2 regions of the uncultured Chitinibacter sp. genome follow, and region 2 is predicted to be linked to the other one. Evidence: predicted binding sites of a transcription regulator. Region 2 holds the regulator's gene; the other holds the start of a gene.
What was found. Region 2 encodes HrcA, which represses chaperone genes, less so after heat shock. Its sites were predicted from a motif close to ATTAGCACTCGNNNNNNNCGAGTGCTAAT; they were not measured.
Positions count from the first base shown of each region.

Region 1 (15,788 bases), on a different contig from region 2:
TCAGGCGCATCAACTCGGCCAACATCATGGCGCGCGGCACCACTGGAATCTGCCGCGCACGCGCTTCCACCACTTCCGGATTGTCGTCTTTCACCGCGCTGGAAATCACCACCACATCGGCATGGGCGACAAACTCAGCCGCATGCCCTTGATGCACTTCAGCACCGGCCGCCGCCAGACGTTGGGTGGTCGCGTTGCTACCGAGGTCAGAGCCGCTGACCTCAAAGCCCAGATTGAGCAAAACCTCGGCAATCCCACTCATACCGACGCCGCCAATCCCGACAAAATGAATTCGTTTAACTTTATGTTTCATCTTTTCTTAGGGTATACGCCCGAAAGGCAAGAATTATATACCTTTCAAGGCACTACCCCATACTCCTATCCGGCTAATTCCTCAATGGCGGCCACCACTTTGGCCGTCGCATCCGGCTGGGCCAGCGCCCGTGCCCGCTCAGCCATTTGCTGGCAGGCACCGCGATCCAGTCGACTAAACCAATCCGCCAATTTCGCGGCGTTCAATTCCTGTTGTGGCAACAAAATGCCGGCATCTTGCGCACTCAGATAGCGGGCATTCCCCGTCTGGTGGTCATCCACCGCATGCGGGAATGGCACCAAAATCGCCGCGGCACCCACACTCGCCAGCTCAGACACCGTCAGCGCCCCCGCGCGGCACAACACCAGATCAGCCTCGGCATAGGCATTCGCCATATCGGCGATAAAGGCCACACACTCCGCCGTCACCCCGGCGGCAGCATAATTGGCCCGCAGCGCATCAATATGCTTTTCGCCGGCCTGGTGAATCACGTGCGGGCGCTGATCCGGCGCCAGCAGCGCCAGCGCCTTGGGCACTTCTTCGTTAAATACCTGCGCCCCCAGACTGCCGCCGACCACCAAGACTTTTAGCGGCCCAGTTCGCCCGGCAAAACGCGCAGCAGGCAAGGCCACTTGCTGTAGCTCGGGTCGAATTGGGTTGCCAATGCAGCCCTCGCGACCAGGAAACGCGCTCGGGAAAGCAAACAGCACCCGATTCGCAATTTTGGCCAGCACCTTGTTGGTGAGCCCGGCCACCGAGTTTTGCTCGTGAATCACTAGCGGTAACCAGCACAGCCGCATTGCCACGCCGCCCGGAAAACCCGTAAATCCGCCAAACCCGACCGCTACATCGGGGCGGCGGCGGAAAATGAGATCCAGCGCGCTATAAATCGCTTTCAGCTGCACCCACGGCTGCACCAGCTTTTTCAGCCAACCCTTGCCGCGCACCCCGGTGATTTGCAACGTCACCAAATCAATTCCGTGCTGTGGCACCACCCGCGTTTCCATCGCGCCGGCAGCCCCGAGCCAAACCACATCCCAGCCTTTGTCGCGCAGCGCATTGGCGACTGCCAGCGCGGGGAAAATATGCCCACCGGTACCACCGGCCATCACGAGCAAGGTTCTAGCGGCCACTGGGCGCTGCGACGCAGGCACATTTTTAGCCTCTGCACCTTGGCGACGGCGGCGACTTTGCCAAGCAAGCCAGAAAAACAGAGCGCAAAGCGCGAGCATAATCCAGGTGCTCATACGCGATACCCCCGGATTTGCTGCCGGTTTTCATAATCGATCCGCATCACCAGCCCCAAGGCCAGCAGATTGGCCACAATGCCAGAGCCCCCGAACGACAACAGCGGCAAGGTCAGCCCCTTGGTGGGCATCAGGCCCATATTCACGCCCATATTGATAAACGACTGAAAGCCAATCCAGATCCCAACTCCCTGTGCCACCAGCGCATGCCAATGCCGCTCAAGCTTGGTAGCCTGCACGCCAATCGCAAAGGTGCGGAACACCAGAAAGGCAAACAGGCAAATCACCACCGCCACGCCCATGAGGCCAAATTCTTCTGCAATAATCGCCATCAAAAAGTCGGTGTGTGCTTCCGGCAGGTACGACAGTTTTTCCACACTGCCGCCCAGACCCACGCCATGCCATTCGCCGCGCCCAAACGCGATCAGTGAGTGGCTCAGCTGATAGCCCTTGCCATACGGGTCTTGCCACGGATCTAGAAAACCCAGCACCCGCGCGCGCCGATACGGGCTTGAGGCAATCAGCCCGACAAAGGCCACGCCCAGAAAGACAATCAGCCCCAGAAACAGCCGCCAGTTAAAACCGCCAAGAAACAAGGCACCCATCGCAATCGCGGTGATCACGGTAAACGCGCCAAAATCCGGCTCCAGCAGCAGCAAGCCCCCCACCACCGCCATCACCAAGGCCATGGGCAGCAACACTTTGCTAATACTCTCGCCCAGCTTGGCTTCCATGCTATTGGCTTTGCGCACGGTGTAATCGGCGGCATATAGCACGGCAAAAAACTTCATCAGCTCGGATGGCTGCAGATTGATCAGACCCAGGCTCAGCCAGCGCCGGCTACCGTTAACCTCACGGCCAATGCCCGGAATCAGCACCAACACCAGTAAAATCGTGCCCACAATAAATAGCGATGGTGCCCATTGCCGCCATTTTTCGGTCGGGATATTAAACGCCACCAGCGCCGCACAACCGCCAACAAACAGGAAAATCGCGTGCCGCACGAGGAAATAATGCGAGCGAAAACCGGTGTCTTTATCCACCTCGGCCATCGCAATCGAGGCCGAATACACCATCACCAGGCCAATCGACAGCAGCAGCAATACCGTCCAGAACAGCGCCTGATCGTAGCTGCTCATGGTGGGTTTCATGCGGCGCATGGCCTGATAGAAAATCTGGCGCATTAGTGCTGCTCCAGCCCTTTCACGGCGGCGATAAACACCTCGGCGCGGTGATGGTAGTTACGGAACATATCCAAGCTGGCGCACGCAGGCGACAGCAGCACCACATCACCGGCTTCGGCGATATTGCTGGCCATCATCACCGCCATTTCCAGTGAGGGCAGCTGCAGCACTGGCAGGAAATTATCCTCATCGTCGGGCAGGAAGGCCGAACGGGCTTCGTTCAGGGTTTCGGCAATTTGCGGGCCATCGCGGCCAATCAGCAATACGGCGCGGCAGATCCGCTCGCACGCAGGCACTAGCGGGCGGAAATCCTGCCCTTTGCCATCGCCACCGGCAATCAGCACCACTGGCTGGGTCATACCTTTGAGTGCGGCCTCGGTAGCGCCCACATTGGTGCCTTTCGAGTCGTCGTAATACTTCACGCCAGCCACTTCGGCCACAAATTCCACCCGGTGCGGCAGGCCTTTAAAGGCTTTCAGCGCGGCCACCAGCGGGTCTGTGGCCATACCGGCTGCACGGCACAGGGCAATGGCCGCCAAGGCATTCACGGCATTGTGCAAACCGGCCACCGGCAATTCGCTGGCGCGCAGCAATTCAAACTCGCCACAACGCAGGCTAAAGTCACCGGCGATTTCCACCAGACCATATTCGCTGTCATTACGGGGGGTATCGGCCCCAAACCAAATCACATCGCGGCTTTGACGTGCCATACCCCGGCAATAGCCATCTTCACGATTCAGCACTTGCACGCCCAGGCCTTCAAAAATCCGCGCCTTGGTGGCGGCGTATTCTTTCATGCCGGCATAGCGATCCAGGTGGTCTTCCGACACATTCAGCACCGTGGCCGCCGCTGGGCGCAGCGAATAGGTGGTTTCCAGCTGAAAGCTCGATAGCTCCAGCACCCAGGCATCGGGCCATTCGCCACGAGCTTCCCATTCGGCCAGTGCCGACAGCACCGGTACGCCAATATTGCCGGCCATCACCGTGCGCAGGCCGCTGGCCTCGCACATTTGCGCCACCATGGTGGTGACGGTGGATTTACCGTTCGAGCCGGTAATGGCAATCACTTTGCCCGGCTGGCCTTGCAAAGCCAGCGCCAGCAATTCGACATCGCCCAGCACCGGAACCCCGCGCGCCAGTGCGGCCGCCACTTCAGGCGTGGCCAGTGGCACGCCCGGGCTGGTAATCAGCACATCGGCGTCGGCAAACGTGTCGGCATGAAAAGCGCCCAAGCGCACTGCCACCTCTGGCAAGGCGGTGCGCAGATGTTCCAGATTGGGTGGGGTGGCGCGTGAATCGGCCACCGTCACCCGGGCGCCTTTACTGGCCAGCCAACGCGCGGTCGCCAGGCCGGTATCGCCCAGCCCCACCACGATGCAATGTTGATTGTGCAATTGATCGAGCGTCATCTTTGCCTCAGCGCAGTTTCAGCGTGGCCAGACCGACCAACACCAGCAGCATGGTGATAATCCAGAAGCGCACCACCACCTGGGTTTCCTTCCAGCCTTTGAGTTCGTAGTGATGGTGCAGTGGCGCCATGCGGAACACCCGTTTTCCCGTCATCTTGAAGCTGGCGACCTGAATCATCACCGACAGCGCCTCCACCACAAACACGCCGCCCATAATCAGCAGCACGATTTCCTGGCGCACGATCACCGCCACAGTGCCTAAGCCAGCACCCAGCGCCAGCGCGCCCACATCGCCCATAAACACTTCGGCCGGATAGGCGTTGAACCACAAAAAGCCCAAGCCCGCACCGACCATGGCCGCGCAGAAGACAATCAATTCGCCCGCGCCCACCACATGCGGCACGCCCAGATAGGTGGCAAATTTGGCATTACCGGCCACATAGGCAAAGATGCAGAACGCCCCTGCGACCAGCACGGTCGGCATAATCGCCAGACCATCCAGGCCATCGGTCAGATTCACCGCATTACTGGTACCAACGATCACGAAATAAGTCAGCACGCAAAAACCCAGCGCACCAAATGGATAGATGATTTCTTTGTAAAACGGGATGATAAAGCCGGTGTTGGATGCATCCGGGCCCACGTTCACCAGAAACAGCGCCGCACCAATGGCAATCGCCGATTGGCCAATCATCTTGGCCTTGGCCGACAGGCCTTTCGGGTTTTTCAGTGCGACTTTTTTGTAATCATCCACAAAGCCAATCACCCCGGTACTCAGGGTGACAATCAGCACCAACCAGACATACGGGTTTTTCAGATCGGCCCACAGCAAGGTGGTCAGCCCGATCGAGAGCAGAATCAGCGTACCGCCCATGGTGGGGGTACCGGCCTTCACCAAGTGGGTTTGCGGGCCATCATCGCGCACGGCCTGCCCCACTTTCAGCTCGGTGAGCTTGCGGATCACATACGGCCCCAGCACCCAGGAGATGCCCAACGCCGTGATGGTGGCCAGCACCGCGCGCAGCGTGAGGTAGTTGAATACATTAAAGGCCCGGATCGATTCGCCCAGCCATTGCGTGAGAATAAGCAACATGACTTAAGCTCCTTCCGTTGATGCTTGCTCGTGCGCCAAACCGGCCACGACCGTTTCCATGCGCATAAAGCGCGACCCTTTGACCAGCACTTGCGTCTCTGGCGTGAGCAGCGCGCGGGCGGCGGCGATGGCGCTAGCGTGATCAGCACAATGCTGCGCGCCGGCGCCAAAGGCCGCTACCGCATACTGCATATGGGTACCCACTGCAATCAATTGCTGAATACCATTTTCACGCGCATACCCCCCGATCTCGGCGTGGCGTTCCGGCGCATCTGCGCCCACTTCGCCCATATCGCCCAAGATCAGCAAGGTGGGGCGGCCTTGCGCCCCGATCGCGGCCAGCACATTCACCGCCGCTTTCATCGAATCGGGATTGGCGTTGTAGGTGTCATCCAGCACCGCGGCGCCATTAAAGGCCTGCTTGGCTTGCAGGCGGCCTTTCACGCCCTGCCACTGGCACAAGCCCTGCGCAATCTGCGCCACGCTCACGCCGCAGGCATGAGCTGCGGCAGCTGCCGCCAAGGCATTGCGCACATTGTGTTCACCCGGCACGGCCAGATTCACCGCTGCGGTGCCCGCAGGGGTCTGCAATTCGAACTGGCTGCCCGTGGCGGCCAGCTGCACAGCGTGAGCCCGGATATCGCCCGCAAGACCAAAGGTGAGCTGCGTTTGCGCGCCAGCCAATTGCTGCCACAGCGGGGCATGCGGGTCATCGGCGTTAATCACCGCTACCCCGCGCGTCACCAGCCCGGCAAAAATCTCGCCCTTCGCCCGCGCCACGCCTTCCACCGAGCCCAGCGCTTCCAGATGCGCTGCGCCTGCGTTATTCACCAGCGCCACATCGGGCTGGGCAATATGGGTGAGGTAATCGATTTCGCCAAAATGATTCATCCCCATTTCGGCCACCACATAGCGATGCTGGGCTCGAATACCCAGCACGGTCAGTGGCAAACCAATATGGTTATTCAGATTGCCTTGGGTGGCGTGTACATACTCGCTACCGCCTGCGGCAACGGCAAAAATCGACGCCAGCATTTCTTTCACACTGGTTTTGCCATTACTGCCGGTGACACCCACTAGCGGAATCGCCGCATGCTGGCGCCGCCAATAGGCTGCCAGCTGCCCCAACGCGGCCAGCGTATCCGCTACTTGCAGGCGATTGCCTGCACCCGGCTGCTCCACCAGCGCGGCCACGGCGCCTTGCGCCAGAGCACCGGCGACAAAATCATGAGCGTCAAAACGCTCGCCCTTGAGCGCGACAAACAGATCGCCCGGTCGCACATCACGACTGTCGGTCGTGACGCGACTAAATTGCAGCTCAGCATCGCTGACCTGCAGTTGGGCCTGAAGCGCTTGCGCGGCTTCCCGCAAACTCAACATCATTACTTCTTTTTCCTTAACAGCGCTTTTTGAGCCTGTTCCACATCATCGAAGTGGTAACGCTGGCCCTGAATTTCCTGATAGTTTTCGTGCCCTTTGCCGGCGATCAGAATCACATCATTGGCATGCGCCATCTCGATCGCGTCGGCAATCGCCGCGGCGCGGTCAGATTCAATCGCGTAATTGGCATGGCCCGTGCCCGGCACCCCCGACACGCCAGCAACGATGTCCTGAATAATCGCTTTCGGGGTTTCGCTGCGCGGATTGTCACTGGTAATCACCACTGAATCGGCCAGCCGGCAGGCAATCTCGCCCATCAGCGGGCGTTTGCCGCTATCGCGGTCACCGCCGCAGCCAAACACGCAATACAGCCGCGCCCCTGTTGGCATGGCTTCGCGCAGCGTCATCAGCACTTTTTCCAGCGCATCAGGGGTATGGGCGTAATCCACCACCACCAGCGGCAGGCCATCACCACCCAGCCGCTGCATCCGCCCCGCCGCCGGCTGCACCGCGCCCAGCGCGGCACTGGCAGCCTCCAAGGCCACGCCTTGCGCCAGCAGCACGCCCAAGCACGCCAGCAGATTGCTGGCATTAAAGCGGCCCAGCATTGGCGAGCGAATTTGCGTTTCGCCCAGCGGGGTTTGCACCGTTAGCGTGAGCCCTTGCAGCGAAGAATCAAGCTGGGTGCAGCGCAAATCGCCGGCAAAAAAGCCATACGAAAAGACCGTTTTGGCGCTGGTAAAGCCCAGCAGTTCCCGCCCGAACGGATCATCAGCATTGATCACCGCAGCTTGCAAACCGTCCCACTCAAACAATTTGGCCTTGGCCGCGCCATAGGCCTGCATGCTGCCGTGATAATCCAGATGATCGCGGGTTAAATTGGTAAACACCGCGGTATGAAACGGCACGCCATGCGCGCGCGCCTGCACCAATCCATGCGAAGAAACTTCCATCGCCACCTGGGTCGCACCGGCATGCTGAAAGCGCGCCAGCCAATGCTGCAGGCTAACCGGGTCGAGCGTGGTATGCGTCGAGCTTTCCAATTCACCGACAAAACCATTACCCAGTGTACCGAGCACGCCGGCCTTGCCACCCAGCGCATTAAACGCCTGTGCCAACCAGTTCGCAATGGAAGTTTTGCCATTGGTGCCAGTGATACCAACCACCGGTATCTGGCTGAAGTCATTATTTAATAAGCGCCCCACCAAGATACCCACCTGATCACGCAGACCGGGCACGGCGATATTGGGCACTTGGTAGCTTTCATCCCACCGATAACCTTCGGCTTCCCAGATCACTGCCGCCGCGCCATTGGCGAGCGCGCTGGCGATGTAGCGCCGGCCATCCGCGTATTCACCCTGATAGGCCACAAACACATCACCGGTCTGTACCTTGCGGCTATCAGTCACCAGCGGTCGGCCATTCACCAAGGCGGCGATGGCGGCGAAATCATATGCAGGGAGTGTCCAGCTCGCAGGTTTCATGTTTCTTCCTTGATTTCCAGCTCTTCGCTTGGTAGCAGGATATTGTTGGTCGGCGCATCCGGCGGTACACCCAGCAAACGCAGGCTGCCCGCCACCACATTACTGAACACCGGCGCGGCCACCAAACCGCCATAACGCATTTCAAAAGCCGGCTCGTCGATCATCACCGCCACAATCAGGCGTGGATTAGAAATCGGCGCCAAACCGACAAACGAGCCCACCCGTGCGGTGTCGGAATACACCCCATTCACCAGCTTTTTCGCCGTACCGGTTTTACCGCCCACACGGTAGCCGACCACTTGGGCGCGGGTGGCGGTACCACCCGGCAAGGTCACCATTTCCAGCATCTTGCGCACCTGTGCGGCCGTCTCAGCGCTAATGACCTGCTTACCCGGCGCCGGGGCCACCAATTTGGTAAAGGTCACTGGGTGCACTTCGCCATTGCCAGCAAACATCTGATACGCCCGCGCCATCTGCATCACGGTCACCGATACCCCGTAGCCATAAGACATGGTGGCCTGCTCGATGGGGCGCCAGGTTTTCCATGGCCGCACCCGGCCTGGCGATTCGCCCGGGAAGCCGGTATTGAGTTTTTCGCCAAAGCCAACGTCATGCAGGAAATTCGACATCTCCTCGCGCTCCATCATCAGCGCCATTTTCACGGCGCCGACGTTGGATGATTTCTGGATGATCTGTTCGATGGTCATCGCGCCACCGGGGTGATCATCGCGAATGGTGGCTGGGCCGATGGTCATCCGCCCGCCATCGGTATTGAGCACGGTGGTGGGTTTGACCTTGCCAGCATTCAGCGCCATGGCCGCGGTTACGGCTTTCATGGTCGAGCCGGGCTCATACAGATCGGTGAGCGCGCGATTGCGCTTGTGGGCCGGATCGATACGGGCGCGGCTATTGGGGTTGTAAGACGGCGCATTGGCCATCGCCAGCACTTCGCCGGTGCGGGCATCCAGCACCACAATCGCGCCGCCCACGGCCTTGCTGTTATCCACGGCATTTTTCAGCTCGCGATAGGCCAGATATTGAATCCGCCGGTCGATCGAAAGCTGCAGATTTTGCCCTTCTTGCGGCGGCACTATGGTAGAGACGTCTTCAACGATGTAGCCGCGACGATCGCGAATGACTGTGCGCGAGCCGGGTTTGCCGGCCAGCATAGCGTCTTTGGTCAGCTCAAAGCCTTCCTGGCCTTTGCTATCCAGATTGGTAAAGCCCACCACATGGGCCATCACTTCACCGGCCGGATAGTAGCGGCGGTATTCGGTTTGCGAATACACGCCCGGAATATTCAGCGCCAGCACCCGCTTGGCGTCAGCCGGCGAAATATGCCGCTTCACCCACAGAAAATCGGGGCGAGTTTCCTTGCCCTCTTTGTTTTTGCGGGTAACGGTGACTTTGCCCAGCAAGTCGTCGTAAGAGAGCCCCAAAAGGCCGGCCAGCGATTTGATCTCGGCACGTGACACTGGCACCTGATCATCATCACTTTCCTGCTTCCATTCTTTGTGGCGCGTTTCGCCTTCGGGCAATACGCGCATATTGCGCGGGCTTAGCCAAATGGATTGCACTGGCGTCGAGATCGCCAATGGCTCGCCATTACGATCGGTGATCATGCCGCGATTAGGCTCGAGTTTCAGCGTCCGGCGATAGCGTGCATCGCCCTGATCCTGCAGAAACTCTTCATTCATGACCTGTAAATAAATACTGCGACCCAAGAGGGTCGCAAACAGGGCGAGCAGACAGGTGAGGACAAACCACACCCGCCAGCGTTCTAATTTGGGCTTGACCGCGTATTTGGGTTGGCGACGACCACTGGTCATCAGACGGGCCTGTTTCATCATGGCAAGTCCGACACCTGCGGTTTTTGGACTTGTTGCCCGTGTTCGAGAATGACTTGGGTGCGATTAGCCGGTGCCACCTGCATACTCAGGCGGTTTGCCGCTTCAGATTCAATCCGTGAATGCATCGCCCAGGTGCTTTGTTCCAGCTGCAGCTGGCCCCATTCAACATTCAGTTTGCGAGTTTGGGCATCTTGTTTCTGCAGCTCGATATACAACTTGCGCGCTTTATGCTGGCTGGTAATCACCCCCATCGCACACACAATCAAGATACTGAGCAAAAACAGATTCAAACGGGTCATCGCAGCGCCCCGCTGGTGCGCTCGGCAATGCGCAGAATCGCACTGCGCGCACGCGGGTTAGCGCTCACCTCGTCTGCCGACGGCCGCACGGGCTTGCCCAAGACCTTCAGCGGCGCGGGCGCAATTTCGCTGGCCATCACCGGTAAACGGCTGGGCAGCTGATCAGCCGTGGCCTGATCCTGCATAAAGCGCTTCACGATCCGGTCTTCCAGCGAATGAAAGGCAATCACCGACAACCGACCGGCGGGTGCAAGCAGCGCCAGCGCCTGCGGCAGCGTTAGCGATAACTCCTCAAGCTCGCGATTGACGTAAATCCGTATAGCTTGGAAGGTACGCGTCGCCGGGTCCTGGCCCGGCTCACGGGTCCGGACTGCCGTTGCCACGACCGCGGCAAGTTCGCCTGTTGTTGCAAAAGGTTGGACTGCCCTACGCGCAACAATCGCTGCTGCAACCTGCCTAGCAAACCGTTCTTCGCCATAATCTTTTACCACCTCTGCAATGTCTTTCTCATCGGCCGTATTCAACCAATCGGCCGCGGTTATACCCCGCGTGGTATCCATGCGCATATCAAGCGGAGCATCAAACCGGAAGCTAAACCCCCGGGCACCGTCATCCAGCTGTGGCGAGGAAACCCCCAAATCCATCAGCAGACCATCGATGCGGGAGACGCCCAGTTGCGCCAGCGATTCAGTCAGCGTGACGTAGCCCTCGTGCACGATGGTGAAACGCGGATCGCTAATCGTGGCCGCTTCGGCAATCGCATATGGATCTTTATCAAACGCAATCAGCCGGCCCGTCGGCCCCAAGCGCGACAAAATCAAACGCGAATGACCACCACGACCAAATGTGCAATCGACATACACGCCATCCGGCTTGATCGCCAGTGCGTCTACTGCCTCTTGCAGTAATACCGTGCGGTGCACGAAGTTTCCTGCCGCGCCTTCGCTCACAGCACAATCCCTTGCATATTGCTTTCCAACTCATGCGGCGCCATGGCCATAACCTGATCGGTCACGGCATTCCATTTCGCCTCATCCCACAACTCAAATTTGCTACCCATTCCCACCAACACCACGCTTTTATCCAGCTGAGCGCGTTGCCGTAATGTGGGCGGAATCAACACCCGTCCAGCCGCATCCATATCCAGCTCTTCCGCATGACCGACAATCAAACGGCGAATTGGCATATGCACGCCTGAGAGTTGATTGAGCTGATCCCGCACTGGAATCCAGTCCGGTTCCGGATAAATCAGCAAGCAACCTGCCGGCTCGATGGTGATCACCAGTTTGCCCTGAGCCCGCGACAACAGGGCGTCACGGTGCTTAGCCGGAATGGCCAACCGCCCTTTGCTGTCGAGGTTTAAAGACGAAACACCACCAAACATGAACAAATAGCCTTGCGCAATGTGCCCGGAATTGATCACCACTCGGAGTGACTAAGCGTGCGTTTTCTGCCCGAAAAATGCACTTTTACCCACTTTCTCCCACTGCGCCCCACTATAGAGGAAAAAAAAACCCGACACAAGTTGCGTCGGGCGTTTTTCTGTTTTGATACAATGATTTAGATTTAATTTTTAGAAAAAATCATTTCATATCAAATCAATAAGAAACATTCAAAAGTTAAAGTATTACTTTAAGTAAGTTCCTGTCTTCTGACCAAGCTTACCAAAAACCGCCTCGTTTTCCCTTATTCTTACATTTAGGACGCGCTTTCCCCGATGAACGGTCGCCTTTTCTCGCTCTTGCTGCTCGGTTTAATTGTACTGATGGTGTGGCGTCACTTCGTCCGCCCCAACCGCGCGGCCATTCGGCATACCGCCCGCACCAGTGCCATCGTGCTGTTAGTGGCCGCCACCCTGGGACTGGGCTTGCACTTCTGGTCGCACTAAGTCGGGGTCAGATTTTACAGGGTATAAAGACCCATTGCGGCCGATCGGTCAGCCGCCGCCCTTGCCGCCGCCGCTCTTCGGTGCGGGTATCGAGCGGGGTTGCGCCGCGCTGTTGGCGGCGCTCAATCTGCCGGCGCTCGCCGGCACGCCGCTCAATGCCGTTCCAACCACCAGAACTGGGCAACAGCTCGCCCACCGCTGCGCCGCTTAAATCATCAGGGGGCAATGGCTGGTCATGAGGATGCAAATCGGCATACTTCTTAACTGACATGTCAGAGAAAAAGCGATTTCGCACATAGGCAGAGGTTAGCTTCATGTAAATTATGAAATCAATTCAAGCACTTAGCCAATTATCGGCAAAATACGCATTTTCTTGAAGTGATGAAGCTTACAAAACAAAGGGAGCCCGCGGGCTCCCTAGTTACACCATCGGCCGGACGGCCGATCGATTCAAATGCGCTTTATACCGTTGCTGGCAACAAAGCCTGCTTCATTTTTTGCAGCGCTTTGGCTTCAATCTGGCGAATTCGCTCGGCCGAGACTTTAAATTCAGCCGCCAAATCATGCAGCGTAGAGGATTCGCCCTCATCGGTGAGCCAGCGCGCCTCGATAATCCGGCGGCTACGCTCATCCAGCGTATCCAGTGCGGCGCTAATGCCGGTCGATTGCAGGCGATCCATATGCTGACGCGCCAGCACCGCAGTCGGCTCGCTGTGATGATCGGCCAGCCAGTCGATCGGCGCAAAACCTTCGTCATCGCCTTCATCGGCGACCAGCGCGACATCTTGCCCGCTCATGCGGGTTTCCATCTCGAGCACTTCTTCGGGCTTCACACCCAAATCGTCAGCGATTTCCTGCGCTTGCTTGTGCGTTAGCGCGGCAAAGCTGCTTTTCATCGAGCGCAGATTAAAAAACAATTTGCGTTGGGCTTTCGTGGTTGCTACCCGCACCAGACGCCAATTGCGCAGGATGTATTCGTGAATCTCGGCTTTAATCCAGTGCACGGCAAAAGAGTACAGGCGCACGCCACGGCTGGGCTCGAAGCGTTTCACAGCTTTCATCAAGCCAATATTGCCTTCCTGAATCAGATCGGCTTGCGGCAGGCCATAACCGCTATAACCGCGGGCAATCGACACCACCACGCGCAAGTGCGAGAGCACGAGCTGGCGGGCTGCCTCGAGGTCATTTTGCTCTTGATGGCGGCTAGCCAGATCGTATTCTTCTTCCGGCGTGAGCATCGGAAATGCGTTAACTCGCTGAACATAGCGCTCGATACTATCGCCGACCGCTAGAGTCGGTAGCGCCAGGGCTGTGCTCATGGTTAGATCTCCTGATGAAATTCATTCGGTTACTGCAATATTAGCACTCATACCATGGGAGTGCTAATGGTGCAAGAAGTTCACTGATTCAATCACATGCCCGCTTAGCATGCACGGTAATTATTACTATCTGATTGATAGCTTGCGCCAATCGGGATGGCAGGAGCGGGAATTAAGCCTAACGGTCAGGGCCTCATTGCGCTAGCGCCCAGCCCACAGCTCACTGAAGCGACCCGAGCGCAGCAAACTCAAACAATCAAGTAAAGGGGTATTGCTCTACAAGCCTTTAAATAAAAGAGCTAGAAGGAAATACCCCAAGGCAAATTTAAAACTTATCCGCCCGCAGCACGCGCACCTCAGACAGCCACTGCACCAGCGCGTAGTGCTGGCCGTATTCCAGCTGGATTTCCTCGGCCAAGGCTTCGGCCGTGGCGGTACTGGCGATCAGCTCGATCTGGATATTCTCGTTAGCATCAAAGCTGCCGCGCTTTTCGCCGTGAGCGCCCTTGCCGCGAGCCGCCACGATGGTCCAGCCGCGAATTTTGCGCGCCTCAAATAATTCAACCAGATCATTTTCCAGCAGCGCTTCGGTCACGATGGTCAGCATGGATTTAGAATGAAACTGCATCATGACTCCTTAGGCTACCCAATGGGCAAATTGGTAATACAGCGGAACGCCGATTAATAAGTTAAATGGAAAGGTAATCCCCAGCGCCGCGCCCAGCGACAGCGCCGGGTTGGCCTGCGGCACGGCCATCCGCATGGCGGCTGGCGCGGCAATATAACTGGCCGATGCGGCCAACAGCGCCAGCAGGGTTACGCCGCCCACCGACAAGCCCAGCAAATGCCCCACGCCAATGCCGATCCAGCTCAGGCACAGCGGCAAGCCAATGCCGGCCAGCAGGATAAACCAGCCTTGCTGGCGCAGCGCGCCAAATTTCCCTGCCACCACCAGGCCCATCTCGAGCAAGAACAAGGTCAGCACGGGCTTGAATAAATCCAGATACAGCCGATCCAGCGGCTTAATGCCTTCTGGGCCAGCCAAAAGGCCAATCAGCAAGCCGCCCATCAGCAGCACAATACTCTTGCCCAGCAGTACTTCATGCAGCAATTTGCCCCAGCCGTGGCCACTGCCTTTGCCGGCCTGATTCGCACCCTGCCGCGCCAGAATCACCCCGACAATCAGCGCCGGCATTTCCAACAAGACCAGAAACAATGTGGTTTGTGATTCGTGACTCACCCCCAGCCGCGAGAGATAGGCGACGCCCACGGCATAGGTCACCACCGATACCGAGCCATAATGGGCCGACATACTGGCGGCATCCACCTGACTAAATTTCAGCCGCAATACCGGGTACACCAAGAGCGGAATCACAAACCCCATCGCCAGCACCAGCAAAGCCTGCGGCAGCACTTGCAGAAAGGGTTGTTTTGCGAGCTCCAGCCCGCCTTTAATCCCGATGGCCAGCAGCAGAAACACCGACAAGGTGTCGTACAGCGCGCTGGGCAGCTTTAAATCGGACTTCGCCAAACCGGCCAACAGGCCGAGCAGGAAAAAGAGCACTACCGGATCCATCTGCATGTAGATTTATTTCACCTTTTTTAGATATGGGTGCGAATTTACTACATTTCACCCCAAGAAAAAACGCCTAAAAACAATGTGGTTTTGTTTAAAGCTACGTAGTAAAAATACATTTCATGTCAAATGAATACCGCATGGAACCTTTCCCTGCCTGCGCTCTCCAAACTGCGATTTTTCTACTGCAGACCACCCGATGAGCGACTGGCTAACCCTACTGCTGCAACAGGCCCAAGATTACGCCTTGGTTTTACTTTTTGTGCTGGTGTTGGCCGAGTCCACCGCCATTCTAGGTCTGCTGATCCCAGGCACGGTGCTAATGCTGGCCATGGGTGCGATGATCGGTCAGGGCAAAATGGATTTCTGGGCCGCCTGCGCGGTGGGTTTCGTGGCCGCCCTGATTGGCGACGGAGTGTCGTACTGGCTGGGCTATCGCCACCGGCAGTGGCTGCAGCGGTTACCGATCTTGCAACAGCAACGCAAATTGCTGGTGCAGGCCAAAATGGTATTGCGCCAACATGGCCCGGTGGGGGTTTTTGCCGGGCGCTTTATCGGCCCCACCCGCCCAGTGCTGCCGCTGGTGGCCGGCATGCTAGCCATGCCCCGCCGGCGCTTTGCCCCGGCGTGCGTGGTGGCCTGCCTGCTGTGGACACCTGCATTTCTATTGCCGGGGATTTTGGCAGGCGCCAGTGTTGGGCTGGCCGAACAAGGGCTAGTAGGCTTTCCAGCGCTCCTCACGGCAG
Region 1 is NZ_CAMFLP010000004.1:176,934-192,721, forward strand. Features, by position in the region: gene murC (UDP-N-acetylmuramate--L-alanine ligase) at 1-313, opposite strand, end outside; gene murG (undecaprenyldiphospho-muramoylpentapeptide beta-N-acetylglucosaminyltransferase) at 379-1,446, opposite strand; gene ftsW (putative lipid II flippase FtsW) at 1,557-2,744, opposite strand; gene murD (UDP-N-acetylmuramoyl-L-alanine--D-glutamate ligase) at 2,744-4,153, opposite strand; gene mraY (phospho-N-acetylmuramoyl-pentapeptide-transferase) at 4,161-5,246, opposite strand; gene murF (UDP-N-acetylmuramoyl-tripeptide--D-alanyl-D-alanine ligase) at 5,250-6,629, opposite strand; gene QV747_RS07550 (UDP-N-acetylmuramoyl-L-alanyl-D-glutamate--2,6-diaminopimelate ligase) at 6,629-8,110, opposite strand; gene QV747_RS07555 (penicillin-binding protein 2) at 8,107-9,960, opposite strand; gene ftsL (cell division protein FtsL) at 9,957-10,259, opposite strand; gene rsmH (16S rRNA (cytosine(1402)-N(4))-methyltransferase RsmH) at 10,256-11,209, opposite strand; gene mraZ (division/cell wall cluster transcriptional repressor MraZ) at 11,206-11,643, opposite strand; gene QV747_RS07575 (hypothetical protein) at 11,977-12,147, shown strand; gene QV747_RS07580 (hypothetical protein) at 12,155-12,463, opposite strand; gene rpoH (RNA polymerase sigma factor RpoH) at 12,609-13,466, opposite strand; gene QV747_RS07590 (P-II family nitrogen regulator) at 13,792-14,094, opposite strand; gene QV747_RS07595 (sodium-dependent bicarbonate transport family permease) at 14,104-15,048, opposite strand; gene QV747_RS07600 (DedA family protein) at 15,242-15,788, shown strand, end outside.
Region 1: rpoH (RNA polymerase sigma factor RpoH) is a predicted target of HrcA. The motif match lies at 13,506-13,534, and genes of this name have one in related genera.

Region 2 (15,788 bases):
CCCGTCCGCCGATACCGACATCCACTTCATCGAAAATCAGGGTCGGGACATTCGCCACCTGGCTAGTTACCACTTGCAGCGCCAAGCTAATGCGCGACAGCTCACCGCCCGAGGCCACTTTGGCCATCGGCCGCAAGGGGGATGCCGGGTGATTGGCCGTTTGCAGCTCGATTTGCTCAAGGCCAAAGGCTGCCGGCTGGGTTTGCGGCAGCAACACCACTTCGCAGCGGCTACCGGCCAGCGCCAGCGTTTGCATCTGCTCGCTCACTAATTTAGACAGCTGCTTGGCCGCCTTGGCGCGTTTGGCCGAGAGCTGCTCGGCCGGGCGGCGGTAATCTTGTTCGGCCTGCACGACTTGTTTGCGCAGCGCATCCAGCCCTTCTTCGCCACCCAGCTCGGCCAGCCGAGCTTGCCAATCGGCCAGCTGTTCGGGTAGCAAGCTGGGGTCAATCCGGTATTTGCGCCCGGCGCGGTAAATGGCATCCATGCGCGCTTCCACTTCCCCGAGGCGCTCCGGGTCTAATTCCAGCTTATCGGCGTATTGGCGCAAGCTACTCACCGCTTCGGCCAGTTGCGCCTCGGCGCCGGCCAGCTGCTCCAGCGTATCGTGAATCGATGGATCAAAATCGGCTAGCTTGCCCAGCTGATGCGCCACCGTGGCGAGCCAGCTCTGGCAGTTTTCGTCGCCATCCGATAAAGAAGTCAGGCCATATTGCACCCCATCAATCAGGCTGGCAGCGTGGTGCAGGCGTTTATGCTCGGCCTGTAGCTCGGCCCATTCGCCCTCTTGCAGCGCCAGCTGGCTGATTTCATCGATTTGCCATTGCAGGCGCTCGCGCTCGGCTTCAAAGCGCTCGGCATTTTGCTCGGCCGATTGCAGCTCATTGGCCAGCGCGTGCCAATGCTGATAACGCTGGCTCACCTGCCGCACCAGCTCGGTGGCGCCCGCGTAGGCATCCACCAGCTCGCGCTGTGCTTCGTGGCGCAATAGCGATTGATGCGCATGCTGGCCATGAATATCCACCAGCCCTTCTCCCAGGCTTTTCAGCTGCGCCAGCGTGCCGGGGCTGCCATTGATAAACGCGCGCGATTTGCCGCTGGCATCGATAATGCGGCGAATCAGCAGCAGCTCGCCTTCATCGCTAAAGCCCTGTTCAGCCAGCCAGGCGCTGGTTTTCGCGAGGGCGCTGATATTGAATTCGGCGCTGATTTCGGTGCGCTCGGCCCCGTGGCGCACCACGCCCGCATCAGTGCGCTCGCCCAGCAACAAGCCCAGCGCATCGATGATGATGGATTTACCCGCGCCGGTCTCACCGGTGAGCACGGTTAATCCGCTGGCGAAATCCAGATCTAGCTCGCGAACGATCACGAAATCACGTAAATGCAAAGCAGAGAGCATGGCAGTACCCGGCACAAACAGAACGAGCGTTCACTTTAGGGCAAGATGCCGGGCAGGACAAGAGGCAAACGCGCGGCTGTGGGGCTTTCGCCGCAACCACGCGTGATGAATTACAGCAGCTTCTCGCCCCAGCGCAGTTTGGCGCGCAGCATATCGTAATAGCTGTAGCCATGCGGGTGCAGGATGCGCAGCGAATTGGTGTAGCGGCGGATCAGCACCCGATCCATCTCGCGCAATTCAAAATCCGATTGGTTATCAAAATACACCCGCGCATCCTGCCCGCGGGTGAGCAAAAACGCGACTTGGGCGTTTTCCGACACCACAATCGGCCGATTGGATAATGATTGTGGGCAGATCGGCACCAGCGTAATGGCCGGCAAGGCCGGATGCAAAATCGGGCCGCCCGAGGCCAGCGCATAGGCGGTAGAGCCGGTGGGTGTAGAGACCACCAAGCCATCCGAGCGCTGGCTGTACACAAACTGATTATCAACAAAAATCTCGAATTCGATCATCGAGCCGATCGAGCCGCGGCTAAACACCACGTCGTTGAACGCTAGCGAGGTATTCACCGTTTGCCCGTCGCGCAAAATGCTGGCCTCCAGCAAGATGCGCTCTTCGGGGATAAACTGGCCGGCCAGCATATTGGGCACGGCGGTTTCCATTTCATGCAGCGGCAGATCGGTCATAAAGCCCAGCCGGCCCTGATTGATACCCATAAGGGGTATGCGATAGGGAGCCAATAAACGCGCCACCGACAGCATGGTACCGTCGCCACCCATCACAATCACCAGATCGGCCAGCTTGCCGATATGGCCGCGTTCAACGCGCTGATAATGCTCGATGCTGTGTTCGCGGGCGATGTCCTGCTCGATCAGCACCTTTACCCCGCCCTCATCCAACAGGCGCGCCAAGCGCAAAATCGGCTCGCCGAGCGCAGGGGTATTCAGGCGGCCAACGAGGGCGATGGTTTTAAATAGGCTGTGCATAATCTTGAATATTTGGTGCGTCAGCCGCATTAATACACCGAAGAGCAGGTAAAATCCAGCCTGACGCGCGCCTGTGCGCTGTTGTTGCCGTCCAATCTGCCGTTTTGTGACTCTAGCCGTGCCATGCTTCTGAACGACCGCTCACAGATTTTGCTTAAAACGCTCGTCGAGCGTTATATCGCCGAAGGCCAGCCTGTCGGCTCGAAGGCTTTGTCGCAGTTTTCCGGCCTGGAAGTCAGCAGCGCCACCATCCGCAATGTGATGGCCGAGCTGGAAACGCTGGGCCTGGTGGCCAGTCCGCATACCTCGGCCGGCCGCATTCCCACCGCGCAAGGCTACCGACTGTTTGTCGATACCTTGCTGGCGGTGCAGCCGCTGGGCCATGTGCAGATCAACGCCCTACCGAACGACAACCCGCAGCACAGCATTCAGGCCGCCTCGCAGCTTTTATCGCAGCTGACCAATTTTGCCGGCGTGGTGATGACGCCCAAGCGCAGCGAGCTCACGCTCAAGCAAATCGAATTTCTGCCGCTGGCCGAAAAGCGCGTGCTGCTGATTTTGGTGACCAGCGATGGCGATGTGCAAAACCGTATTGTGCAAACCGAGCGGCACTTTAGCCCCACCGAGTTGGCCACCGCGGCGCAGCTCTTAAACGAGCATTGCGGCGGCAAAACCCTTGCAAATTTGCTGAGCTGGCTGCAAAGCGACGTCATCCGCGTGAAGCAAGACCTCACCAGCCTGATGAACGCCGCCGTAGCCATGAGCCATGGCTTGCAAAGCGAACACATGGTGATCGCCGGCGAGCATCAGCTGCTGGGGCTGCATGATTTCTCGGGCGATATGCAGCGCATGCGCCAGCTGTTTGAACTTTTCGAGCAGAAAACCGCCCTACTGCAATTGCTGGAGCAAGGCCACCGCGCCGACGGCGTACAGATTTATATTGGCGCCGAAGCCGGCATTGCCCCGCTGGATGAATGCTCGGTGATTACCGCCCCGTATCAGGTCAATGGCGAAGTCGTCGGCACGCTGGGCGTGATCGGCCCCACCCGCATGGCCTATGAACGGGTGATCCCCATCGTGGATATCACCGCCAAATTACTGACGACCGCGCTATCCAACCCCTAGCGCGGGCCCCAAACCGGCGCCCGCGGCGCCACTAACCAAGAATTGCTCATGTCTTTCCTTCGCACCGCCCTTGCCAGCCTGCTGCTGGCCACCCTGCCGTATGCCAGCGCCGATGATGAGCTGGTCACCCGCCCCGATGTGCAAGATTACATCCAGCAAACCGCCCAACAGCATGGCTTTAGCCCCGATGAGCTGGCCGGCTGGCTGCAGCAGGTGGAGCTCAAACCCAATATCCTGGCGATTTTGGACAAGCCCTCCACCAGCCGCCCCTGGCATGAATTTGAAGCCAATTTTGTGAATAAAACTCGCATCAACAATGGCGCGCGCTTCTGGCGCGAGAATGCCATCCTGATCGGCGATGTGAGCCGCAAATATCAAGTGGCCCCGGAAGTCTTGCTGGCGATTTTGGGCGCCGAAACCAATTACGGCCGCTACACCGGCTCGTTCCGCGTGGCCGATGCGCTCGCCACCATCGCGTTTAATTACCCGCGCCGGGCCGAGTATTTCCGCGGCGAGCTCACCCAGCTATTTTTGCTGGCGCGTGAAGAAAAAGAAGACCCGCTGAGCTTTAAAGGCAGCTACGCCGGCGCCATGGGCTGGCCGCAGTTTATGCCCTCTTCGTTTCGCAAATGGGCGCAAGATTGGGACAAAGACGGCCACCACGATATCTGGAACAACCCGGGCGATGCGCTGGCCAGCGTGGCCAATTACTTAAATCAGCATGGCTGGCAAGATCGCGGCGATACGCTGGTGGCGGTGAATTTTAACGGCGACCCCAGCCAGCTGGTGGCCGATAAATTTAATCTGCACTACACGGTGGATGAGCTGATCGCCAAAGGCGTGGCGCCGATCGATGAGATCAACACCAAGCAGCAAGCGGTGTTGTTTACGCTGGAAACCGAGCCGGGCTTTACCCAGCATTTTCTCGGCTTTAATAATTTTTACGTGATCACCCGCTACAACAAGAGCACGCTCTACGCCACCGCGGTACTCAAGCTCGCCGACGCGATCAAAGCCGCCTATGTGAATGGCGATGATCTGGTCAAAGCCACCCCAGCCCCCACGCCGGCCAAAAAACCCGCCAAAGCCGGCGCGCGCAAGAAGTAAACCAAGGGCATCGCCCTGTAAGGCTTAGCTGAAAAAGCCTGCAGGGCCATACCCCACTAGCGCAGCCAGCGCTAAGCCTGCCAGCTGTACGCCAGCGCGGGCAATACTCAGTGCCACCCAAACCCATAGCCTCATCGCCACTCAGGCACTGCGCCCTGCGCCACGGATTGGGGTGTATTCCGATGGGGCTAGCAGCGGCGCTGCGTGCCAGTGTCGCGCAGCTTCCGCCAAAATTTCCTTCGACCACAACAGGTTGTGGCTAAAAAGCTTGCCAAGAGCCTCCCGAAAGGCGCTGCTATGCAGGGGTATATTCAGTAAACCAAAGACCAGCAATGCCCTCAGCGCAATACTGCCACCAGTATTTATCGCACTGGTAAAGTTGGGGGTGGATTCCCCTTCAGCGGCGCCGAGCGAGGAACAGGCGGGGCGGGGTTTCGGCGAGCACTGTTCGAAGGCCGCAGGCCAAGTCGCGCAGCCGCCGCCTCGACTGTCCACAACGAGGGCACGGGCGCAGCCCGCGCTGCTGCGGGGTCGCCTTTCTTTGCTGACTTTCTTTGGCGAAGCAAAGAAAGTCAGTGCCGCGGCGCACAGCCGCCGACCCGTTCTAAACAAGACGCAGCTCTGGTTTGATACTTGCGGCCTAATGTTTTTCCGCAACTACGACGTACAACGCCCTTGTGAACTAATCCGCTAGCGCCAACCAAATTTCAGTACGTAATTCTTTGGGCTCGGTATTGCACGGATCATTTAGATACAACTCAATGCCCGGCAGTGGCAACGGAACTTCACCACTTTGCGGCAACCAAGTTCCAATCAGCCATTGGTACGCTCTATCTAATTCGCTGTAGGCTCCACGGTGTTCGATGACCGCATAACGCCCCGCGTGAATTTGCGTCTTTTGTAAATCTGCGGGCAGCGTTGCCTCTGCAGTAATTTCGACGCAGGCATCCGAACGTAACTCCTCGCCAACAATACCTTGCTGAACATCAGCAGGGTCATCGTGGTACAAACCAAACCAGCGAGCATTTGATGCCAAAGGCAAATTGGGCGCAGCCAATTCCAGTAAGCTAAACGCCTCGCCAATATTCAAATAAGCACCAATATGTCGCTTCGCAGCCAAGTGTATTGGCTCGGCTACAGTACGTAATTCAATTAGATACATGTCCATCTCCGGAGTGTTATTAAACTGGAGACTCCGCTGTCGGCGATAAACACCTGGTGTTACACCATACGCAGCTGCAAAAGCACGTACAAAAGCCGCATTACTCTGATAGCCCGCACGAAGAGCAACGCGAAGCTGAGTCAATTCGCTGCGCTCCAAATCACGGCCCGCAAAATGCAGTCGCAAACGCTGCTGCGTCGCAGCTACGGTTTCCCCCATCATGTCACGGTAAATCCGGTGAAAATGAAAAGGTGAAAAATGTGCGACTTCGGCCAGCTGTGCAGTCGAAAAATGGCGAGTCGGATCACGCCATAGTAGTTGCACAACCTTCACCAGCCGCCGTGCGTATTCATCAGTTGTTTTGCCCATTCAGCGCCTCCAAGTCTGACTATATTTTGGATGGATTGATTTAGGCTGCTAAGTTATGCCGAATCAATACGCGCTGAGATTGGGCACAGTAATTAAATTAGTCACCTATCCCCGCAACGCCGCATAAATCTTCTCCGCCAACGCCTGATTAATTCCCTCCACCGCCGCCAAATCATCGACACTGGCCGCCTTCACGCCTTGCAGCCCACCAAAGCGGGCCAGCAGTTTTTGCCGCCGCTTGGGGCCGATGCCTTCGATGTCTTCCAGCGTGCTGGCGATGCGCGCTTTGGCGCGACGGGCGCGGTGGCCGGTGATGGCGAAACGGTGTGACTCGTCACGGATTTGTTGTATCAAATGTAGCCCCGGGTGGTCGCGTTTGAGCTGCAATGTTTTGCCCAGGCGCGGGATAATCAGCTGCTCTAAGCCGGCTTTGCGGGTTTCGCCTTTGGCTACGCCAATCACCCATGGCTCGACAAGGCCAATTTCATTAAGGATGTCGAGTGCGACGCCCAGCTGGCCTTTGCCACCATCAATCAAAATCACGTCGGGCATTTTGCCCTCGCCGGCGGCGATTTTGCTGTAGCGGCGCTGCAGCACCTGGCGCATGGCGGCGTAATCGTCGCCCGGCGTGATCGGGGCAAATTCGCTATCGCCCTTGCCCGGGGAAACAGTGGTGGCGATGTTAAAGCGCCGATATTCCTTGGGCTGCATATCTTGCTGATCGTATACCACGCACGAGGCCACGGTGAGCTCGCCCATGGTGTGCGAAATATCAAAACACTCGATGCGCTGGGTTTCTTCCGGCAGGCCCAGCGCTTCGACCAAGGCGGCCAGCCGGCCGGCTTGCGAGGCTTGCAACGATTTGCGCTGCAAAATGGCCAGCTGGGCATTTTTGGCCGCCATTTCCAGCCACACGCGGCGCTCGCCATTGGGGTTGCTATTAATCACCACCCGCCGCCCGCCTTTGCCGGCGCCCATTTGCTCAGAGAGCGAGGCGGCCAGCAGGCTGGCGCCATCGGGCTCGGGGCTGCAGAAAATCAGCGGCGGCACCGTGCGCTCGAGATAATGCTGGGCGATAAAGGCACTGAGGGCCTCGGCGGGCGTGTATTCGTCGGCGTGGCTCGGAAAGAGATTTTTGTCGCCCACATGCCGCCCGCCACGCACCATGGCCAGATTCACGCACAGCACACCCCCCTCTTCCACACAGGCCAGGATGTCGGCGTCGCCATCGCTGCTGTTGCTGGATACAAATTGCTTTTCTTGTACTTTGGCTAGCGCCTGAATCTGATCGCGCACCGCGGCGGCAGCTTCGAATTCCCAATTGGCCGCGAGTGTTTGCATGCGTTCTTCCAGCTGTTGCAGCACTTCATTTTCTTTGCCGGATAAAAACAGCATCGCGTTATTCACGTCGGCACGGTAGGCCTCGGGTGAAATGGCATTCACACACGGCGCGGAGCAGCGCTTAATTTGATGCAGCAAACAGGCGCGCGAGCGGTTGCTAAATACCGAGTCTTCACAGGTGCGCAGCTGAAATACTTTTTGCAGCAGCTGGATGCTCTCTTTCACCACATAGCCATTCGGGAACGGCCCGAAATAGGTGTGACGCTTATCCAACGCGCCGCGATAGTAGGCCAAGCGCGGCGAGGCATGGCCGGTGAGCACCAGATAGGGGTAGCTTTTATCGTCGCGAAACAGAATGTTGTAGCGCGGCGACAGGGCCTTGATGAGGTTATTTTCCAACACCAGTGCTTCGGCTTCCGAGCGCACCACGGTGGTTTCCAGCGCGGCCACCTGATTGAGCATCAGGCGTATCCGCGGGCTGTGATCGTTTTTGATGAAATAGGAGCCCACGCGCTTCTTGAGGCTAATGGCCTTTCCCACATACAGCACCGTACCGTCACTGGCCAGATAGCGATACACACCGGGCAGATCGGGCAGATTTTTTACCTGCAGCAATAGCGCTGCGCGCGCCTCATCGCTGGGCTCGGCGGCAGCTTCGGCCGGCGCGGCTTCAGGCAGCGCGGCAGCCGTGTCGGCAGGCTGGGGCATGGTCGGTTCAGTGGCTTCGGGCACAGCAGTCATAGGTGGGCGCAGCAAAACGTAAGCAATGCACTATTGTACTGAAGTTACCGCGCCGCGCTGCGGCTGCGCCAGATCAAATCCACGGCATTTTGTCCGCCCGCCGGGCGGCGAAACGGGTTTTCCCGAATGGACAGCTTACAAGCCGGATTTGATGATGCGCATACCGACCAAAACAAGCATAAGGGGCAGGCCATGAGCCAGAACCGTGATGGATTTACATCGACCTTTGGCGTACTCGTCGCCACACTGGGCTCAGCCGTCGGCTTGGGCAATATCTGGAAATTTCCATACCTCACCGGCACCAATGGCGGCGCGAGCTTTTTGGTGGTGTATCTGCTGGCCACCTTGCTGGTGGCGCTGCCGGTGATGATGACCGAAATCATGCTCGGCCGTGCTTCGCGCGCCAATGCAGTCACCGCGTTTGAAAAGCTGGCGCCCAAAAATCAGAAATTCTGGACCGTGATCGGCTATATGGGTCTGCTGTCGGCCATTTTGATTCTGGCGTTTTACACCGGCGTAGCAGGCTGGGTGTTTGCGTATATTTTTAAATCGCTGTCGGGCAGCATCCACAGCACCGACCCAGCCACCGCGAAAGCCGCGTTTGATGCCATGGTCTCTAACCCGATGCAGGCCCTGTTCTGGCAGTGGGTGGTCTTGGGCGGCGCGGGCGTGATTATTATGCTGGGCGTATCCAAAGGTATTGAAGCGGTGGCCAAAAAGCTGATGCCGCTGCTGTTCTTGCTGCTGGTTTTGCTCTGTATTCGCAGCCTGACCTTGCCCGGCGCAATGGCCGGGGTGGAATTTTTGTTTGCGCCGGACTTTAGCAAAATCACTGCGCCAGTGGTGCTCACCGCCGTGGGCTTGGCGTTTTTCAAGCTGTCGATCGGTATGGGCACGATGCTGACCTACGGCAGCTATTTCCGCCAAGAGCAGAATATCCCCGCCACCGCCACCCGCGTGATGCTGGCCGATTTGTCGGTATCGATGCTGGCTGGCCTGGCGATTTTCCCAGCGGTGTTTGCTTTTGGCTTTGAGCCATCGGCGGGCCCATCGCTGGTGTTTATGACGATTCCGGCCGTGTTTGCCAGCATGCCGCTGGGCAATGTGTTTATGGCGATCTTCTTTGTGTTGGCGGCAATTGCGGCCACCGGCGCGATCTTGTCGATCTTGGAAGTACCGGTCGCGATGATGAGCGAGCGCTTTGGCTTTAGCCGCAAACTGGCCACGCTGATTTCAGTGGGCATTATTGGTCTGTTTGGCGTGCCGGCGATGCTGTCGTCGTCACTAACGGCCGATTGGAAACTCTTTGGCCTGAATGCGTTTGATCTGTTCGACTTTATTAGCTCGAATATCCTGTTGCCGCTGGGCGGGATTTTGATCTGTTTGTTTGTGGGCTGGGTGTATGGCTTGCCGCAACTGAAAAAACAGCTGAGCAACGAGGGTCAACTGAACAATGGCCTGCTGATCAACGCGGTATTTGTGCTGGTGCGCTATGTAACGCCGATTATCATCACCGTGATTATGCTGCGCGGCTTGGGGCTGTTCTGATACCCGGATGGGTATTGATCTGCAGGCTCTGAAATAGATTAATTACAGAGCAATACCCCACTGCCATACATAATAAAAAACGGCCTACGGGCCGTTTTTTATTTGTGCAGCATTGGCTGGCGCCAAATCGGCCGCCGACTTATTGCGTGTCGTTGCCCCAAATCGTGGCCGAAGCACGCACCAGCACCACAATCTGATCGCCCACCGCCGCTTTGTTCAGGTATTCCTGATTTTGCACCGGAATATCCACGATTTTGCCTTCCGGGTTCTTCGCCCGCACCACGCCGTTGGTTTTGTCGATGGCGATGATGTCGTTGTAAGTAGCGCGGGTTTTCAGCACTCCGGCGCCATTGGGCAGCACGTCTTCCGCTTCGCTCAGCTCAATACGGCGCACGCCAGCCGTGCCTTTGCTCAATGAAATGGCCAGCGATTCACCCGCCGCCACCATCACTTTGTCACCCACGGCGAGGTTTTCAAAACGGCTGATGCGGGGATCAACATTGCTGAAATTCAGTTGTTGGCCATCGGCCAGATTCAGTGTGACATTGCGATTGCGCAGATCAACGGCCGACACCGTAGCTTCGACGCGATTGCGCACGCCTTCGCTCAGCAGCAGTTCTTGCTCGGCGGCCACGGCCGCACCTTGCCACAACGCAGCCAACAGGCTCAGGGCCAGAATGGAAGTTTTCATCATGCTCACCTTGGATCAGTTGATATTATTTATCCGCTGATCAGAACGTCAGCGTTACTGCATCCTAACATGAGGCGTCAGAAGAAAAACACCTTATTCGGCAATATCACCATCCAGATAAAACCAACGCCCTTCTTCGCGCACAAAGCGGCTGTGCTCAGCCAGCTTGTAGGCCCGGCCACCGACTTTATAGCGGGCCAAAAACGACACCGTGCCATGGTCGCCATCGCTGGCCGCATGATGCACGGTGAGCCCCAGCCATTTCACTTTGGGCTCTTCCTGCAAATCCAGGCGCTCGGGCCGGGTGCTGGCATGCCAGCTGGCCAGTAGATAATCTTCTAGCCCCATGACATAGGCGCTATAGCGCGAGCGCATTAAGGTTTCGGGAGATGGCGGCACAGCGCCAGCATGATAGGGCGCGCAACATTGATTGTAGCTGGGCCCACCACATGGGCAGCTCGCTGCAGGGGCAGAAGAATTGGCCATACGGGCGGTAGATTAGGTAGACTTTGCTATTGTTTTCGATATTTGATGATTGCGCAAATGAAACACCCCCAGATTGTGGCGGCCATTTTTGATATGGATGGTCTTTTGCTGGATTCCGAGCGGATGGCCCTGAGCTGCTGGCATGACGCCGCCCGCGAGCTTGGGCATGAGATTGATCCGGCCGTACCGCTGGGCATGGTGGGCATGCATTCATCCAAAACCCTCGCCTATCTGCGCGAACAGCTAGGGGATGATTTCCCGTGTGAGCGCTTGCGCGAGCGCACGCACGAAATCTACCTCACGCGCAGCGAAGCCGGCATCGCCCTGCGCCCGGGCGTGTTGGCACTATTTGACTGGCTGGAAGCGCACGACATCCGCAAGGCAGTGGCTACCTCAACGCGCCGCAGCATTGCCGAGCATCATCTGCATAAAGCGCAGCTGTGGCACCGGATTGAATTTGCCGTCTGCGGCGATGAAGTCAGCCAGCCTAAACCCGCCCCGGAGATCTATCAGAAAGCCATCGCCCAGCTGGGTGTGAACGCGGCGCAATGCGTGGTGTTTGAAGATTCCAACTTTGGCGTGCAAGCCGGGCATAGTGCCGGTTGTCGGGTGATCATGGTGCCAGACTTACGTGATCCACTAGAACATGTGAAAGCCCTTGGCATCGAAATCGTCTCCTCATTAGATGCAGCGCAAACTTTATTGAATTCTGAAATAAAAGCTTAAAACTCAAGGTAGAATACGCGCCATCGGGCGTCTGCCCACCACCATGTGCTGTATGCGTCACCCGCGCGGCTTGCGATCGGCTTGGCCTGATGCAAACCGTGGGGGACGCTTTATCTTTTTTATGAGTCACTTATGTTAGACATCTTCTCGGGCATGCCCTTCGGGGCCGCCGCCATGCTCGCTCTTGCCCTGTTTTTTGTGTTGGCCTACGAGTTTATCAACGGCTTTCACGATACCGCCAATGCCGTCGCCACCGTGATTTACACCAAAGCCATGCCCGCCCATCTGGCGGTGATCGGCTCGGGGATTTTCAACTTTCTGGGGGTGATGCTGGGTGGCTTGGGCGTGGCCTATGCCATCGTGCATTTGCTGCCGGTGGATCTGCTCTTGAATGTGGGCGTGGGTCATGGCCTGTATATGGTGTATGCCCTGCTGGCGGCCGCCATTATCTGGAATCTGGGCACCTGGTATTTCGGTATTCCGGCGTCTAGTTCGCACACGCTGATCGGCTCGATCATGGGCGTGGGCATCGCCAATGCGCTGATGAATAATCAATACTGGCTCTCGGGCATCAACACCAAAAAAGCCATTGATATCATGCTCTCGCTGCTGATTTCGCCCACCATCGGTTTTGTGATGGCGGCGATCTTGCTGTTGGCGCTGAAGAAATGGCGCAGCCAGTCGCGCATGCACATGACGCCGGAAGAGCGCAAAACCACCGATGGCAAAAAACACCCCCCATTCTGGACCCGCGCCACGCTGATCGCATCAGCCATGGGCATGAGCTTTGCGCATGGCTCCAATGATGGCCAGAAAGGCATCGGTCTGCTGATGCTGGTATTAATTGGCCTGGCGCCGGCCAAATTTGCGCTGGATATGGATAGCACCACCTATCAAATCGAGCGCACCGTGGATGCCGCCCAGCATATGCAATCGTTCTACGAAAGCAATCGTGAACGCCTGAATGGCAAAATCGACCTCACCCATTCCGCAGAGCACCCGCTGCCAACGCTGTTTAAATGTGAATCGAAAACCACTCTGCCCGCCATCAGCAGCCTGCTGAGCACACTGCAAGGGGTGAAATCGTATAACGATCTGAGTGGCGAAGACCGCCGCAAAGTCCGCCGCATTCTGCTGTGCCTGGATGACACCGCCAAGAAAGCCAGCAAGCTGGATATCCTGAGCAAACAGGAAAAAGCCGATCTGGATAAACTGCGCAAAGACCTGAACGCCACCACCGAATACGCCCCGCAATGGGTGATCGTGGCCGTGGCGCTGGCGCTGGGCTTGGGCACCATGGTGGGCTGGAAGCGCATCGTGCTCACCGTGGGTGAGAAAATCGGTAACAAGGGCATGACCTACGCCCAAGGCAATGCCGCCCAGCTCACCGCTGCCAGCGCGATCGGGATCGCTAGCTGGACGGGCATGCCGGTTTCCACCACGCACATCCTGTCATCCGCCGTAGCCGGCACCATGGTCGCCAACAAGAGCGGTCTACAGGGCGGCACGGTGAAATCGATTCTGATGGCGTGGGTGCTGACCCTGCCGGTGACGATGTTGCTGTCAGGTGGTCTGTTCTGGCTGGCAAGCGTATTGTTCGCCTAAGCGCCACTGGCCGCGACGACGGCAAGCAAGTAAGCCCAACCCCACGCCCGCGCGTGGGGTTTTTTAATGCCGCGCGCACCACGACGCAGTACAATGCAGCCCACTTTGCCGAGCCTCAGCCATGATTGTCCTCACCCTACCCACCAGCCAACCCGACCTAGCCAACTGGCATGTCTTTTTGCTCAGCCAGTGGGCGCAGCTCAGCCCCGCGCTGGATTGCGAAGTGAGCGAATTCGATACCCATGCGCAGTATACGTTCAACGAGCTTGATAAAATTGAGCTAGACGGCGATACCCTACTCATTCACTACCGCACCCATTACCATGTTTACCACCCCTGCCGCGGCATGGATCTGCACGACTCTTGCTCCCGCTTTGTACGCGGCCAACTGATCGGCAATCTCCTGCAACTGGCCATCTACCAAGCGCCAGAAGAACGCTCGACGGCTGATGAACTGTAAATACAATGCAACGCTCCCGCAAACCCTTGCTCATTTTTACCGGACTTTGAACTCTTGCTATGCCTAGCGTAGTGCCACCGGGTTTGTCCCCCTTTTTCAACTACTCGGCACCGCCTGCTTTGCCAAAAGCTCACCAAGGCTACAACTCGGCAATCGCCTGTTTGGCCCCATGATTACCGATTGGAAGCAACACCCCGCGATTTCAAGGCGCGTCAAATGCATCATCATTGGCTGCTGGGTAGCCTGATTGTGGTGGAGATTATTGTTGGAACGTGCGTCTGGCGGATATTAACGCGGCGTTAGTGTTTGTTGATTGTTGTAGGGGTTGAGGTGCACAGTGTTGCGAGCTTTGCTCGATGGGTAGCTATCGACCCAAAGCAGATGTTCATTATTATTTTATCTTCATGGCGGCGTAATTTTGAGTTTCACTCAAAAAACAAAGAAGTCTCTCAGGCTCAGCAATCAAGTGAGGGCTACTTTCTCTCGTCCAACTTTCATCGCACCAGTCGCAGCAATTATATAAATCCCCAAGCCATCTGGAATCGCCAATATTCTCTTTAGTTGCGAATCAAAGGGATTCTTCTTTAGTCTGTTAGGGGTAATGAAAACAATATCAATTTTCTCAACCAATTTGCAAGGCTCTTGAATATTAATTTCGTCATTTGTAAATTTTAAACGTGCCTTTTTGAAAGAATTAATAGCATAAGGCTTGGCTTCTAAGCTCTTAGGGTAAAATCCATTTATAGTATGCGCTATGTTAATGAGTATTTCTTTGGCTTTATTCTTTTCCGGATTTGAATAGAGTTCCCATACGTCTGTGTGTATGACGCCCAGTTCAAGATTTGCGGAATCAGCCCATGTAGGTAGTTCATTAATAGTGCCAACATCACACCAAAAATCCATTACTAATTGATTTAGTTTAACTCGCAAATCCATGTGCTTACCAAACTGATGTGATGTTTTAAATATGTCTGCTGTTGGCCGATTGCAGCCAATTTCATTTCAACGATTGTAGTGATTTTCAGTGCCTGCGGCACGTTGTTTTTGGTGCACGTTCCGCCGCGCAGACAGGCAGGGAGCTTGGCTTCGCCAAAGCCCCTGCACCCCAAAGGTGACCCGAGGCGAAGTCGGCTCCGCCGTGCCCCCAATCGTCGCGAGCCTAGCTCTCGCTCCTCACTCGGCCTTCGCTTTAACGGGAATTCAAGCCCTAGATCAACCATCGCGGCATATACCCACCATGGCGTGATGCTAGAGGCTATTCATTCTCTAAATCAGCCAGATATACCCGTCGGTTGAGCTTCGCCTTAGGTGCACTTCCTGTAACCGATCTAATGTGTATGCGTGGCCGGCTAAAGCTGACCCTACAATTGAAGCCAATTAGGGCGAAATGTCCGTTTGAGACGCGCCGTTTGAAAAATGGCTACCAGGTTTATCGCCTGCGCCAGCCGGCTGATCCAGCACGATAAAAAGCCCGTCACATGGACGGGCTTTTATACTGCCATGGGTATATTTTGCCAGGCAAAGCTAAATAAAACCCACAGGGCTATACCCCTCAGGCTTTACCACCTTTAGCCAAGAAAAGCCAGGTTTCCACCACGGTATCGGGATTGAGCGAAATCGTTTCAATCCCTTCTTCGACCAGCCACTGCGCAAAATCAGGGTGATCCGATGGGCCTTGGCCGCAGATGCCGACGTATTTGCCGAGCTTGCGGCAGGCTTTGATCGACATGCTGAGCATCGCTTTGACCGCTTCGTTGCGCTCGTCAAAGCTGGCGGATACCGGGCCGCCGGAATCGCGATCGATGCCGAGCGTGAGCTGGGTCATGTCGTTCGAGCCAATCGAGAAGCCATCGAAATACTGCAAGAATTGCTCGGCCAGCACGGCGTTGGCGGGGATTTCGCACATCATAATGATGCGCAGGCCATTTTCGCCGCGCTTGAGGCCATTACGCGCCAACAGATCGATGACACATTCGGCCTCTTTCAGCGTGCGCACAAACGGAATCATCACTTCCACATTGGTCATGCCCATTACATCGCGC
Region 2 is NZ_CAMFLP010000003.1:70,735-86,522, forward strand. Features, by position in the region: gene recN (DNA repair protein RecN) at 1-1,399, opposite strand, end outside; gene QV747_RS05770 (NAD kinase) at 1,510-2,385, opposite strand; gene hrcA (heat-inducible transcriptional repressor HrcA) at 2,509-3,510, shown strand; gene mltB (lytic murein transglycosylase B) at 3,559-4,617, shown strand; gene QV747_RS05785 (GyrI-like domain-containing protein) at 5,300-6,148, opposite strand; gene uvrC (excinuclease ABC subunit UvrC) at 6,254-8,197, opposite strand; gene QV747_RS05795 (sodium-dependent transporter) at 8,423-9,778, shown strand; gene QV747_RS05800 (hypothetical protein) at 9,918-10,469, opposite strand; gene QV747_RS05805 (YchJ family protein) at 10,563-10,955, opposite strand; gene QV747_RS05810 (HAD family phosphatase) at 11,013-11,681, shown strand; gene QV747_RS05815 (inorganic phosphate transporter) at 11,814-13,286, shown strand; gene QV747_RS05820 (hypothetical protein) at 13,408-13,746, shown strand; partial or broken gene QV747_RS16610 (DUF454 family protein) at 13,853-13,993, shown strand; gene QV747_RS05825 (hypothetical protein) at 14,209-14,682, opposite strand; gene ppsA (phosphoenolpyruvate synthase) at 15,299-15,788, opposite strand, start outside.